DNA from 2 places in the Larkinella harenae genome. Region 2 is predicted to be linked to the other one. Evidence: riboswitches for the same ligand, from Rfam matches in the RefSeq annotation. Region 2 holds a riboswitch; the other holds the start of a gene.

Region 1 (7,050 bases), on a different contig from region 2:
GAGGCTATACTCCGAAATAAAATTCCGCATGCGCTCAATTTCGGCCAGCGTGGTGGTGTCTGATATTTTGGAGACGAGGTTGAAGATTTTGTTGATGTTTCCACCCGTCCCAACGGCCACCAGCTCCTCGGATTTTTGCACGTTTTCTTCCACCCAATCCTGCATTTTTCGCCAGGCTCCCCGGGTCTCTTTACCCTCCAGCAAGCGAACAGAGCCAATCTTGAATGATTTCGAGGTGATTTTTTGCCGGTTCCGGTACAGGTTGAGTTCGGTACTACCTCCGCCCACATCGATGTGCAGAAACTGCCGGTCGTCGAGAGCCTGAACCACAACGTTGTTGATCAGTTCGGCTTCTTTCTGTCCGTCAATGATGTGGATTTCGATGCCGGTCAGCTCTTTGATGCGCGTGGCAACTTTATGGCCGTTGACGGCTTCCCGCATAGCCGAAGTTGCGCAGGCCATGTAATCTTCCACCTCGTGAAGCTCCATCAGGAGTTTGTACACCTGCATCAGTTTATTGGTGCGTACCTCACTCTCCGGGGTAATCTCCCCGAAATTGAATACATCGTGACCGAGTCGGAGGGGAAAGCGAACGTATTCAACGCGCTTGAAACTAACTCCGCCGTCGACGTTCAGAACCGTCGAGATCTGAAGCCGAGCCGCGTTAGAGCCAATGTCGATTGCAGCAATTTTCAATGTGACGTAAGGAAAAGTTAGTACAGAAACGCCCAAATATACTCAATTTACGGTCCGTAGACGCAATCGGCGGTCATTTCTATAGTACGGGAAAGGGTAAAAAGTCGCACTGAAAAGAGAAATTGTCTGGTTACCTTTGCCGCAAATGGATCTGATCGCATCCCGTTTGCATGACAATCTTAGGAATCTCAGCTTTTTACCACGATTCAGCTGCGGCTTTGATCGAAAACGGTCGGATTGTGGCGGCTGCGCAGGAGGAGCGATTTAGCCGAAAGAAGCACGATGCCAGTTTTCCGGCGAATGCGGTGCGGTTTTGCCTCCAGTATGGCGGAGTCACCCTGAATCAACTGGATGCGATTGTTTTCTACGACAAACCGCTGCTCAAATTTGAACGGTTGCTGGAAACCTATTATGCCTTCGCTCCGCGTGGTTTGCGGTCGTTTCTGACGGCCATGCCCGTCTGGTTGAAAGACAAGCTATTCCTGAAACGCCTGCTGCGCAATGAACTCAAAAAGCTGGGGTACAATGCCCGAAAACCGGTCCGGCTGCTATTCCCTGAGCATCATTTATCCCACGCGGCCAGTGCCTTTTACCCTTCTCCCTTTGAAAAAGCCGCGATTCTCACCATCGACGGTGTGGGCGAGTGGGCTACGGCGTCTATTGGGTTGGGCGAGGGCAGTCGAATAACGGTTTTGAAGGAGCAGCATTTCCCGCACTCAATCGGTCTGCTCTATTCGGCTTTTACGTATTTCCTGGGCTTTCGCGTTAATTCCGGCGAATACAAGCTGATGGGACTGGCGCCGTATGGCGATCCTTGTGCCCCCGATGTGGATCGGTATGTCGATCTGATCAAAACCAAGCTAATTGAGCTCAAAGACGACGGCTCGATCTGGCTCGATCAGACCTATTTTGATTACGCAACGGGTTTGCGCATGGTTCACGAGAAAAAATGGGAAACCCTGTTCGGCATGGGCAAACGACAACCCGAAGACGAACTTGGGCCTGAGCATGGCAACCTGGCGCTGGCGATTCAGCGGGTGACGGAAGAGGTGGTTTTGAAAATGGCCCACGAAGCCCAGCGGCTGACTGGCACCGAAAATTTGGTGCTGGCGGGGGGCGTGGCGCTCAACTGCGTGGCGAATGGAAAATTGCAAAAAGCCGGTATTTTCAGGAACATTTTCATTCAACCGGCAGCCGGGGATGCGGGTGGCGCGGTGGGGGCGGCTCTGGCGGCTTACCATATTTACTTTGACCAACAACGGACCACCGATGATGCGTTTGATGCCCTGCATGGGTCGTACCTGGGGCCGACGTTCTCGGAGCTGGATGTGGAGCTGATGGCCAAAAAGTACAAAGCGATGTACCGTCGTTACGACGATTTTGGCGAATTGTGCGACAAAACTGCCGGTTTGCTGGCGAGTGAAGCCGTGGTGGGCTGGGTACAGGGGCGCATGGAATTTGGTCCCCGGGCGTTGGGCAACCGTAGTATTCTGGGCGACCCGCGTAGCGCGGAGATGCAGAAAAAGCTGAACCTGAAAATCAAGTTCCGCGAGTCGTTCCGGCCGTTTGCGCCCTCAGTGCTGGCCGATGATTGTGCGGAGTATTTTGAATACAACGGTTTTTCGCCGTACATGCTGCTGGTGCATCCGGTGCGTGAAAACCGCCGAAAACCGTTGCCCGTGGATTATGCGCAGCTCTCGTTGCGGGATAAACTGTATCACCAGCGCTCCGATTTACCCGCCATTACACACAGTGATTTCTCGGCCCGAATTCAAACCGTTCACCCGGAAACCAATCCCCGGTATTGGCAACTGATCGATGCATTTAAAAAGCAGACGGGCTACGGTGTTTTGGTCAACACCAGTTTCAATGTGCGGGGCGAACCCATTGTCAATACACCGGAGGATGCGTACCGTTGTTTCATGCGTACAGAGATGGATTTCCTGGTGGTTGGAAATTTTCTGTTTGACAAAAAACAGCAGCCCGTGTGGCCCGAAAAAACGGAATGGAAAGCGGAATTTACACTAGACTGATAAGACGACAATGACTTCTCGGGATTGTACAAAAGCGCAGCTGGTGATCGTAACGGGATTACTCGTGCTGCATTTCGTATTTAACGCCGACAACTGGCTGTATGCCGCGGTGGCCGTGGGGCTGCTCAGCGTGTTGGTTCCGGCGGCCGGCAACGGTATTGCGTGGCTGTGGTTCCGACTCGCCGACGTACTGGGCTTTATCAACAGCCGAATCGTACTGACGATTTTGTTCGGGGCGGTTTTGGTACCCATTGCCTGGCTCTACCGGTTGACGCATGCGAATCCGCTCTCGATCAAACGACCGAAAACACCGTCGCTGTATCATCAGCGCAATCACACCTACGGAAAAGCGGATTTGGAACACCCTTGGTAGGGAATTTTTTCGGGAATCGGTCCGTTGTCGACGTAAGCAAACCGGTTTGGCAAAAACCGGCACTTTTCTTATTTTTGTACAATGCTTATCGAGAAAGACGGAGGGATTGGACCCAATGAAGTCTTGGCAACCATTCAACCCCCTGAAAAAGGTGCCAAATTCCGCCCCGCTGACGGGGACAGATAAGTTGAAAGCTGCATCCCGCTTCCTTTCGATAAGCTATTGAATTGCCTTTGCCATTTATTTCTGTTACCACCGGTGAATGACCTGTGACCAATAGCTATAACCAATTCACGAACTTGGAAAAAATAACTGACCTTCTTCAACAGCGTATCCTGATACTCGATGGGGCGATGGGTACTATGATTCAACGCTATAAGTTGGGCGAAGAAGATTACCGCGGAGCGCGGTTTGCCGATTGGCCGCACGAACTGAAGGGCAACAACGATCTGTTGTCGATTACACAGCCGCACATTATCAAGGAAATCCACCGCCAGTATCTGGAAGCCGGATCGGATATCATCGAAACCAATACCTTCAGCGGTACGTGGGTAGCCATGGCCGACTACTACATGGAAGAGCTGGTTTACGAACTCAATTACCAGTCGGCAAAAATTGCGAAAGAGGTAGCCCAAGAAGTGACCCGCCTGACGCCCGACAAGCCCCGGTTTGTGGCCGGTGCGATGGGACCCACCACGCGACTGGCCTCCATGTCGCCCGACGTGAACAACCCCGGCTACCGGGCCATTACCTTCGATCAGTTGGTGGAAGCCTTTTATACGCAGGTGGCCGGTCTGGTCGAAGGCGGGGCCGACCTGCTGCTGATCGAAACCATCACGGATACGCTCAACGCCAAAGCCGCGCTGTTTGCCATTGATAAATACTTCTCGGACAAAGGCCAGCAGCCGCTGCCAATCATGGTTTCGGGAACCATCACCGACGCATCGGGCCGGACGTTGTCGGGCCAGACGACGGAAGCGTTTCTGTACTCGGTATCGCACCTGCCGCTGCTGAGCATCGGGTTGAACTGCGCAATGGGGGCCGAACTGCTGCGCCCGTACGTGCAGACGCTCGCCAAAGAGTCGCCGTTTTTTACCTCGGCGTACCCGAATGCCGGTTTGCCCAACGAAATGGGCGAATACGATCAGTCGCCGGATGAGATGGCGGCCCAGATCGAAAGCTTCGTTCAGGACGGTTTTGTCAATATTGTGGGCGGTTGCTGCGGGTCGACGCCGGATCACATCCGGGCCATCGCCCAGGCCGTGGCCAAATACAAACCCCGCCCGAAACCGCAACCCGAACCGTACCAGAAACTGAGCGGGCTGGAGCCGTTGAAAATCACGGAAGTAACCAACTTTGTGAACGTGGGCGAACGGACCAACGTAACCGGTTCGAAGGCGTTTGCACGGTTGATCAAAGCCGGGGATTATGACGCAGCCCTGACCGTGGCCCGCCAGCAGGTGGAAAACGGGGCGCAGGTGATCGACGTCAACATGGACGAAGGGATGCTGGATTCGGTGGAGGTAATGACCACCTTTCTGAACCTGATTGCGTCGGAACCGGACATTGCTCGCGTGCCCATCATGATCGATTCTTCGAAGTGGGAAGTCATCGAAGCGGGGCTGAAATGCGTGCAGGGAAAAGCCATCGTAAACTCGATTTCGCTGAAAGAAGGCGAGGAAGCGTTTATTGAACGGGCCAAACTGATTAAACGTTACGGAGCCGCAGCCGTGGTGATGGCGTTTGATGAAACCGGCCAGGCCGATAACTACGAACGCCGGATCGAAATCTGCGAACGCGCTTACCGGATTCTGGTTGATAGAGTGGGTTTTTCGGCGCAGGATATCATTTTCGATCCGAACATCCTGACGGTTGCAACCGGTATTGAAGAGCATAATAATTACGCCGTTGATTTCATCAATGCCACGCGTTGGATCAAGGAAAATCTGCCGCTGGCGAAGGTAAGCGGGGGCGTGTCTAATATTTCGTTTTCGTTTCGGGGCAACGAAGTGGTGCGCGAAGCCATGCACTCGGTGTTTCTGTATTACGCCATCAAGGCCGGAATGGATATGGGAATCGTCAACGCCGGACAGCTGGCGGTTTATGATGATATTCCAAAAGACTTGCTGGAATATTGCGAAGACGTGATCCTGAACCGCCGACCCGACGCGACAGAGCGACTGGTCGAATTTGCCGAAACCGTGAAGGCCAAGGGGAAAGCCGTGGTGCAGGACGAAAGCTGGCGGCTGGAACCGGTGGCCGAACGGCTGAAACACGCGCTGGTTCGCGGCATTACGGATTATATTGACCAGGATACAGAAGAGGCCCGGCAGCAATTTGAGCGCCCGATTGAGGTGATCGAAGGGCCGCTAATGGACGGGATGAACGTGGTGGGCGACCTGTTTGGTGAGGGAAAAATGTTTCTGCCGCAGGTGGTGAAGTCGGCGCGGGTGATGAAAAAAGCCGTGGCCTATTTGCTGCCGTTTATTGAAGCCAGTAAGTCGGAAGGGGCCAAAGCCGCCGGGAAAATCCTGATGGCAACCGTCAAAGGCGACGTGCATGACATCGGTAAGAACATTGTTGGCGTGGTGCTGGGCTGCAACAACTACGAGATCATCGACCTGGGCGTGATGGTGCCGACCCAGAAGATTCTGGAAGAAGCCAAAAAGCACAACGTCGATATCATTGGTCTGAGCGGTTTGATTACACCCTCGCTCGACGAGATGGTGGGCGTGGCCAAGGAAATGGAGCGGCAGGGCTTCAAGTTGCCGCTGCTGATCGGTGGGGCGACGACCTCGCGTATTCATACCGCCGTCAAGATCGACCCGCACTACTCCGGGCCAGTGATTCACGTGCTGGATGCCAGCCGGAGCGTACCCGTAGCCGGACGACTCACCAGCGAGCAGGAAAGTACCCGTGATCAGGTCTTTCAGGAAATTAAAACCGAATACGTCAAGCTACGCGCCGACCACGCCAAACGCAAGCAGGATAAAAGTTACCTTACCATTGACGTAGCCCGTAAAAACAAAACCGCCATCGACTGGTCGGCGTTTGAGCCGGTGAAACCCCAGTTTCTGGGAAACCGGTATTTCCCGGATTATTCGCTGAAAGAAATTGCGGAATACATCGACTGGACGCCCTTCTTCCAGACCTGGCAGCTGCACGGCAAGTATCCGAAAATTTTTGACGATGCCGTGGTGGGAAAAGAAGCGAAACGCTTGTACGACGATGCCAACCGGCTTTTACAGCGCGTTATTGACGAAAAATTGCTGAAAGCCAAAGCGGTGGTTGGGTTCTTCCCGGCCAACTCGGCGGAGGACGATATTTTGCTGCACGAGTTTGAGGAAATTGCGCATGAAGTTCCCTGCGAGCGGCACGGTTCGCACACGCATATTGAATACAAACTCAGTCATCTGACGCAGGCCAAAGAAGCGCAAAAAGAGGTCGGTGAACTGGTGTATGATACCAAAACCGTTCTGCACTTCCTGCGACAGCAAAATCAGAAAGCGCCCGGTTTGCCCAACTTCTGTCTGTCGGATTTTGTGGCTCCACTGGAAACGGGCCATACCGATTACATCGGCGGTTTTGCTGTGACGGCGGGAATCGGTATTGAAAAGCTGATTGAGGAGTTCGAAAAGGATCACGACGACTACAACAGCATCATGATCAAGGCCATTGCCGACCGATTGGCCGAAGCCTTTGCCGAATTGATGCACAAACGGGTGCGGACGGAGTTCTGGCCGTATGCAACGGGTGAAAACCTGAACAACGAAGAGTTAATCAAGGAGGATTACCAGGGCATTCGTCCGGCACCGGGCTATCCGGCTTGCCCCGACCATACCGAAAAGGCAACCTTGTTCGAACTGCTCAATGCCGGTGAAATTGGCATCGAACTGACGGAAAGTTTTGCGATGTACCCGGCTTCGTCGGTGAGCGGTTTTTACTTTT
Region 2 (7,050 bases):
ATCAATGGCATGTACCTCGGGAAGGCGTTTCAGGAAGTAAAACACCGGCCAACGTATTTGATTCAGGAGTCAAATTTGGCCGATAAAATTAATAGCGTTAAGACATGGAGCTGATCAATCGTCAGATTCTGTTTACAGTCGATGTTGAAGAGTTCGATACGGCCCTCGACTATGGCCATAACCTGTCGCTGAACGAACAACTTATCGTTTCGACGCGGGGTACGCAGCTATTGGCAGAATTGCTGGCGGTTCATAACATCCGGGCTACCTTGTTTACCACCGCCAATTATGCCTTTCACGAAGCCGCTTTGGTCCGCAAACTGGCGCAGACCCACGAAATCGCTTCGCACGGTTATTACCATGCGACTTTTGAGCCCGCCGATTTGCTAAAATCGCGCCGAACGCTGGAGTCGATCACCGGCCAACCCATCGTCGGTTTTCGCCGGGCCCGGATGGGTGAGGTGGACGAAAATGATCTTTTTCAGGCTGGCTATCGGTATAATTCATCGTTGCACCCCACGTTTCTGCCCGGGCGGTACAACCACTTGCGAAAACCGCGAAAACCGTTTGTCAGCGGAGGTATTCTGCACATTCCTGCCTCGGTAACACCCCGGCTACGGCTGCCCCTGTTCTGGCTGAGCATGAAAAATTTTCCATTGGACATTTACCAGCGGTTGTGCCTGCGCACCCTGCGCACCGATGGCTTTCTGAATCTCTACGTTCATCCCTGGGAGTTTACCGATTTGTCGGCTTACCACCGGATTCCGGTTTACATCCGGCGTTATTCTCACCAGCGTCTGCTCGACCGTCTCGATAAATTGCTGCATTTTCTGGCGGAACACGGCGAGTACGGGACCATGAATCAATTCGCCGACGCCTATTTAACGGTTTCTTCATGAGATTTTACAGAGGCTTACGATACCGCGTTTGGTGACGTTGTCTATCGTTACTGTAACGGGGCCGTACTGGCTGGGCTCCATCAATAACTACCTGATGTTCTCAAAGTCGATCCATAACCTGCTGTTAAACAAGAGTATCTACGGTTTACAGCCCGATGTTTGCCTGGCTGATGGGGCATTTTTAGTCGCTGCCGATTGGAGTTGGTGTATTTTTCTGGAATTTGATCAATGCCGTTATGCTGGCGGTGGGCGTCTGGTATTATCTGGAAGGTGAAGAAAACGCCAACCGCAAACGCTGGATTGCGCTATGATTGTGTTTGCGTCGCTGTCGCCCTCCAATTTATTTCCGCCCGCGATCCGAGAGTGATTTTGTTGTTCCGTACCGCGTTAAGGCCGTTGGCTGTGTCTTGATCTGGCTACGTTTGCAATGGCAACTGTGGTGGCAACCGGTAGAAAATCAGATGAAAATAACGTCTTCAACTACATCGGTGCCCATTTCGCGGTTGATAAGCTGAATCATCTTCTGTTTGGCAATGACCAGCTCGCTACGGAGCGGAGCCGAATTGATTTCGATGTGCAGGACGCGGTCCCGGACGTAAAGCCGGTTGGTACGGGAGGCAATTGCTTTGCCCATCATTTTTTCCCAGAACGCTTCGAGGTAGGTTTCGTTAAACCGGGTCTGGAGTTGATACGACTTCAGCATATGGCCGATGGCATCCTTCAGCGCAACGGCTCCGGCACGACGGGAAGCGTTTTCTTTGTCAAAGCGATAATACTGGGCCATATACGAAGGTGTCTTGACACAAAGGTAACGAACGACCTGACGGAAAGACAAACCGTTCCCGGAAAAAATTTCGATCCAATCTTGCGCGATTCAGAATGCGAAAACCGTTTAGTAAACGGTATATATAGGATGCTTTCTAAGTAAATCGACTGAAGCTCAGGTTGATTTTTGCGTCACAGAGGCATCCTGGGCCGGCAAAAAAACGCTGCCAGCCCGGATGGAAATTAAAAAACGTGAAATGCTGGGCCAAGCATTCGTTTTTTCCGGTAGAACTTCCCTATTTTGAACTTTATTTGTATTGATTTACCCATAGTCCTTATCTGATTTATGCAATCTCCAGAAAAACCGTCGCAGACATCGCGTCGCAAATTTATTCAGGCCGGAGCCCTGGCCGCTGGTAGCTTCTTTATCGTGCCGCGCCACGTTCTGGGCGGGAAAGGTTTCATTGCACCGAGCGATAAACTGAACCTGGCCGCAGTAGGCTTTGGTGGTAAAGGATCCAGCGATATTAATAATTCCTTCAACAACGGAGCTAACAACGTTGTTGCGCTGTGTGACGTAGACTGGGGGCTTCCTCGCGTAAAAGAGAATTTTGCAAAGCACGAAAAAGCCAAACGATACAAGGATTTTCGTGAGATGCTCGAAAAAGAAGGCAACACCATCGATGCCGTGACGGTTTCAACCGCCGATCACACGCACGCCGTGGTGGCGCTGGCCGCCATGCAACGGGGCAAGCACGTTTATGTACAAAAACCGTTGACCCACAACATCCACGAAGCACGGCTGCTGACCGAAGCCGCCCGGAAATACAAAGTGGTGACCCAGATGGGAAACCAGGGCTCATCGAACCCGCAGCAGAAAACGATGGTGGAGTGGTTTGATAAAGGATTGATCGGAAAAGTGCACGAAATCCAGATTTGGACCAACCGCCCCGTATGGCCGCAGGGGATTCCGGTGCCACAACCCGCCGGCGAACCATCTGCCGACCTGGATTGGGACCTGTGGTTAGGACCCGCCCAAAAAGTAGGCTATACGCCCGCCTATCACCCGTTCAAATGGCGCGGCTGGTGGAACTTTGGCGCAGGAGCGCTCGGTGACATTGGCTGTCACATCATGGATATTCCGTTCCGGGTTCTGGGGCTGGGCTACCCCACCGAAGTGGAAACCAGCATCAGCGCGGTGTTCCTGAAAGACTGGACGCCGGAATACAACCCCGAAGGTTGTCCGCCAGCTTCCCACGTCGAATTGAAATTCCCGGCTTCAGCGAAGAATAAATCAGACGTGAAAATGGTTTGGTCCGACGGTGGTATTCGTCCGTTCCGGCCGGATTTTCTGCCCGCCGGTGAGGCCTACCCCGAAGGCGGTGAAAACGGTATGTTCATGATCGGTGATAAGGGGCTGATTGCCTGCGGTATGTACGGGGATGATCCGAAGCTGTATACCAAAGACGGCAAGAAAGTAGAAGCGCCCGCAAAGCCGAAACCTGCCGACGGAAAACCCTGGCCGGAAAATGGTCACCAGATCCTGTGGACTGAAGCCTGCAAAGCCGGCTTCAATAGCAAAGAACACAAAGCATTGACGTCGTCGTTCGACTTTGCCGGACCGCTGACCGAGTCGGTTCTGATGGGCAACCTGGCTATTCGCAGTTATATGCTCCGTACACCGAAAGCCGACGGGAAAGGCTTTACTTATCCCGGTCGTCAGCGCCTGATGTGGGATGGTAAGAACATGAAGATTACCAACTTTGACGAGGCTAACCAGTTTGTGTCGCGGCAGTACCGGGATGGCTGGAAGCTCTCGATCTAAGGCTAAGTAGCCACCGTTGCGTATTTTTTGAGGTGGCTTATTGACCGAAAACCTTCTATTTCAGTGCCTTTTAGCGCTGAAATAGAAGGTTTTCGGCATTTAAAGGCAATGCTATTGTTTGCAGTATCGGCTAAAAAATTTGCAGCAACGGCCTTCGTTCGCTATACTTGCGGCTCAAATCAAGTTTCCACTCAGATTCGGAACACGCGAATCTTTGCTGCAACATTCCCGTTGCGCTTGATTTATAAAGAAGAGGCAAGAGACCGGGCTCGGTGAACCTCTGGCAACCTGCCGCGCGGCAAGGTGCTACATCCCGCCTACGAAATCGCTCCGGCGGCTTCGATAGGAAATATAAATCGAACAGACACATGATTAACTTTCGTTGTTGTATGCCCCGGGGCGGGCAACTTATTTTACACACTCTACGCAAACCGACAACCGGGAGAGGATGCCGGCTACGGGCTGAATGATCAATTCTTTCCGAGCGCACCGTTTAGGTCACTCATGCGCAGCAACCAGGTTGCCGGTGAGTCAGCGTGTCGGCGCGATTTTTTCCTTTTAGCCTTCCTTTCGTTCCAAAAATCCATAACTAAATTAATTCATCATGTCAGCATCATTGCATTTTGAGACGCTGCAATTGCACGCAGGACAAGAGCCTGATCCCACCACCAAATCGAGAGCTGTTCCCATTTATCAAACGTCTTCCTACGTGTTTGATAACGCCGATCATGGGGCCAAACTGTTTGCTCTACAGCAGTTTGGTAATATTTACACCCGGATCATGAACCCCACCACCGATGTGTTGGAAAAGCGGGTGGCGGCACTGGAAGGCGGGGTAGCGGCTTTGGCGGTAGCTTCCGGACAGGCAGCCCAGTTTGTGGCTTTGAACAATATCCTGAGCGCTGGAGACAATTTTGTAACCACCTCTTACCTCTACGGGGGAACTTATAACCAGTTTAAAGTTTCCTTTAAGCGGCTGGGGATCGAAGCTCGTTTTGCCGATGGGGATAAAATAGAAAGCTTTGAAAAACGGATCGACGATAAAACGAAGGCCATTTATCTGGAGACCATCGGGAATCCGGAGTTTAACGTGCCGGACTTCGAAGCGTTTGCGGCTCTGGCGCAGAAGTACGACCTACCGTTGATCGTTGACAATACGTTTGGGGCCGGTGGCTACCTGTTTCGGCCCATCGAACACGGCGCAGCCGTGGTAGTGGAGTCGGCTACAAAATGGATTGGCGGCCACGGCACCAGCATTGGGGGAGTCATTGTCGACAGCGGTAATTACAACTGGGGAAATGGAAAATTCCCGCAGTTTACTGAACCGGCGGAAGGGTATCACGGTCTGGTTTTTAACGATGTATTTGGCATCGGCGGACCGTTTGGCAACATTCAGTTTATCATCCGGGCCCGGGTTGAAGGGCTGCGCGACTGGGGTCCGGCCTTGAGTCCCTTTAACTCGTTCCTGTTTTTGCAGGGAATCGAAACCTTGTCGCTGCGGGTCGACCGCACGGTTCAGAATGCCCTGGCTCTTGCGCAGTGGCTGGAGCAGCATGAGCAGGTCGAAAAGGTTTACTATCCGGGTCTGGAGAGCAGTCCGTACCATGAGTTGGCCAAGAAATACCTCAAACGAGGCTTCGGTGGCGTGTTGACGTTTAAGTTGAAAGCGGGCAAGGAAGCCGCCGATCGGTTTATCGATAGCCTGAAGATGATCAGCCACCTGGCCAATGTGGGCGATTCGAAGACGCTGATTATTCACCCAGCAGCCACTACGCACCAGCAGTTGAGTGATGTGGAACAGGCCAGTGCCGGGGTCGTGCCGGGTCAATTGCGTTTGTCAGTGGGTACCGAACACCTCGACGACATCAAAGCGGATCTGGAGCAGGCTTTTGCCGCCATTAACGCATAATATGTAGCTTACGGTTTCCGGTTTATGGTTTTCGGCGGGTCAGCTTGCTTTGGGAGTGATGCCAAAAACGATAAACCGGAAACCGACAATTCTTTTTTCGATTGGAAACCAAGGTTTTTGACTATAAATATACCTTCCCCGTTGAGTCGGGCGCGGCTTTGCCGGGCTTGCGGTTGGTGTATACGACCCGTGGAACGCTGAATCGTAATCGTTCCAATGTTGTATGGATTTGCCACGCATTAACGGGTAATGCCGACCCGGGTGACTGGTGGGCGGGTATGGTCGGACCGGGGAAATTTTATGATCCGGCAAACTATTTTATTATCTGTGCCAATGTGCTGGGTTCCTGTTACGGTTCAACCGGGCCTTTGTCTATCAGCCCGGTTACGGGGAAGCCTTTTTACCACGACTTTCCGCAGGTAACCATTCACGATATTGTCAAGGCACTGGATTTACTGCGGCAGGAGCTGGGTATTGAACAAATCCAGACCTGCATTGGCGGATCATTGGGCGGGCAGCAGGCGCTGGAATGGGCCATTCAGCAACCCGGTCTTATCCAGAACCTGATTCTGATTGCGAGCAATGCCGTGATGTCGCCTTGGGGAATTGCCTTCAACGAATCCCAACGGATGGCCATCTGTGCTGACCCGACCTGGCTGGAAAACCGCGACGATGCGGGCCGGAACGGAATGAAGGCTGCTCGGGCCGTAGCGTTATTGTCGTACCGCAATTACGATACGTACGGGTTTACTCAGGCTCTGGATAACAACGAACAACTGGACCATTACAAGGCTTCCAGCTATCAACAGTACCAGGGCGAAAAACTCACCAACCGTTTCAACGCGTATACGTACTGGATCTTATCGAAAGTGATGGATTCGCACAACGTAGGGCGCAACCGTGGTAGCATCAGTCGGGCACTCGAGCAGGTTACCTCGCGGACGCTGTCGGTTGGTATCAAGTCGGATATTTTGTTTCCGCCGGTTGAGCAGAAAACCCTGGCGCGGCATATTCCGGACGCTCGCTACGAAGAGATCGACTCCTTGTATGGGCACGACGGTTTCCTGATTGAAACCAAACCGCTTACCCAGATCATCCGAAACTGGATGGATGAGCGAAAAACAGTACTAAATACAGATTCGCTATAACACAAAATCGATTCCAATAAGGCATAAGTAAATACCGCGCTTTCTACCTCTTTTACCTACATTCACTTCCTATCCGAAACGGTTTTTGTGAAGGTCGCAGGACAAAATTTGCTGTTTTGTAAATAATTTAATAAAATCGCACTATTAATAAATTATTTTAATAATATCCTGCCAGAATTCACTCCTTTTCATCACATAGGTTTAATGAATGCTATACTTTTATGGAGGTAAACGATACGGTTTCTATCGTTGATAGAAAGAAAAGCCGTCTTAAACGCGGTATATTGAAAGAAATGTATCGACTTGGCTCCCAGACGCTGTCTCAGCTAGCGAAGGCGTTACACGCCAGTGTTCCTTCTATTACAATGCTTATCGATGAGCTTGTGACGGAAAACTGGGTCCAGGAAATCGGAATCGGAACTGCTCAATACGGTCGAAAGCCCGCTTTGTTCGGTCTGCGGGCTGGCAATCAGGCCATTGTTGTCATCGATATCAGCGTTCACG

The links. A riboswitch is a leader RNA that binds a small molecule or an ion and turns the genes downstream of it on or off. The one in region 2 is predicted to bind S-adenosylmethionine.
Region 1: linked by a shared signal. The riboswitch ahead of metH (methionine synthase) and the one ahead of ACYVH9_RS12215 (O-acetylhomoserine aminocarboxypropyltransferase/cysteine synthase family protein) in region 2 are both predicted to bind S-adenosylmethionine.

What each region holds. Positions count from the first base shown of each region.
Region 1 is NZ_BAAGWE010000001.1:1,527,837-1,534,886, forward strand. Features, by position in the region: gene ACYVH9_RS06165 (Ppx/GppA phosphatase family protein) at 1-696, opposite strand, end outside; gene ACYVH9_RS06170 (carbamoyltransferase family protein) at 867-2,729, shown strand; gene ACYVH9_RS06175 (SxtJ family membrane protein) at 2,740-3,102, shown strand; SAM riboswitch class I at 3,185-3,291, shown strand; gene metH (methionine synthase) at 3,456-7,050, shown strand, end outside.
Region 2 is NZ_BAAGWE010000002.1:199,691-206,740, reverse strand. Features, by position in the region: gene ACYVH9_RS12235 (glycosyltransferase family 2 protein) at 1-114, shown strand, start outside; gene ACYVH9_RS12230 (polysaccharide deacetylase family protein) at 105-899, shown strand; gene ACYVH9_RS12225 (DciA family protein) at 1,357-1,683, opposite strand; gene ACYVH9_RS12220 (Gfo/Idh/MocA family protein) at 2,011-3,489, shown strand; SAM riboswitch class I at 3,729-3,847, shown strand; gene ACYVH9_RS12215 (O-acetylhomoserine aminocarboxypropyltransferase/cysteine synthase family protein) at 4,094-5,398, shown strand; gene ACYVH9_RS12210 (homoserine O-acetyltransferase family protein) at 5,500-6,546, shown strand; gene ACYVH9_RS12205 (ROK family transcriptional regulator) at 6,840-7,050, shown strand, end outside.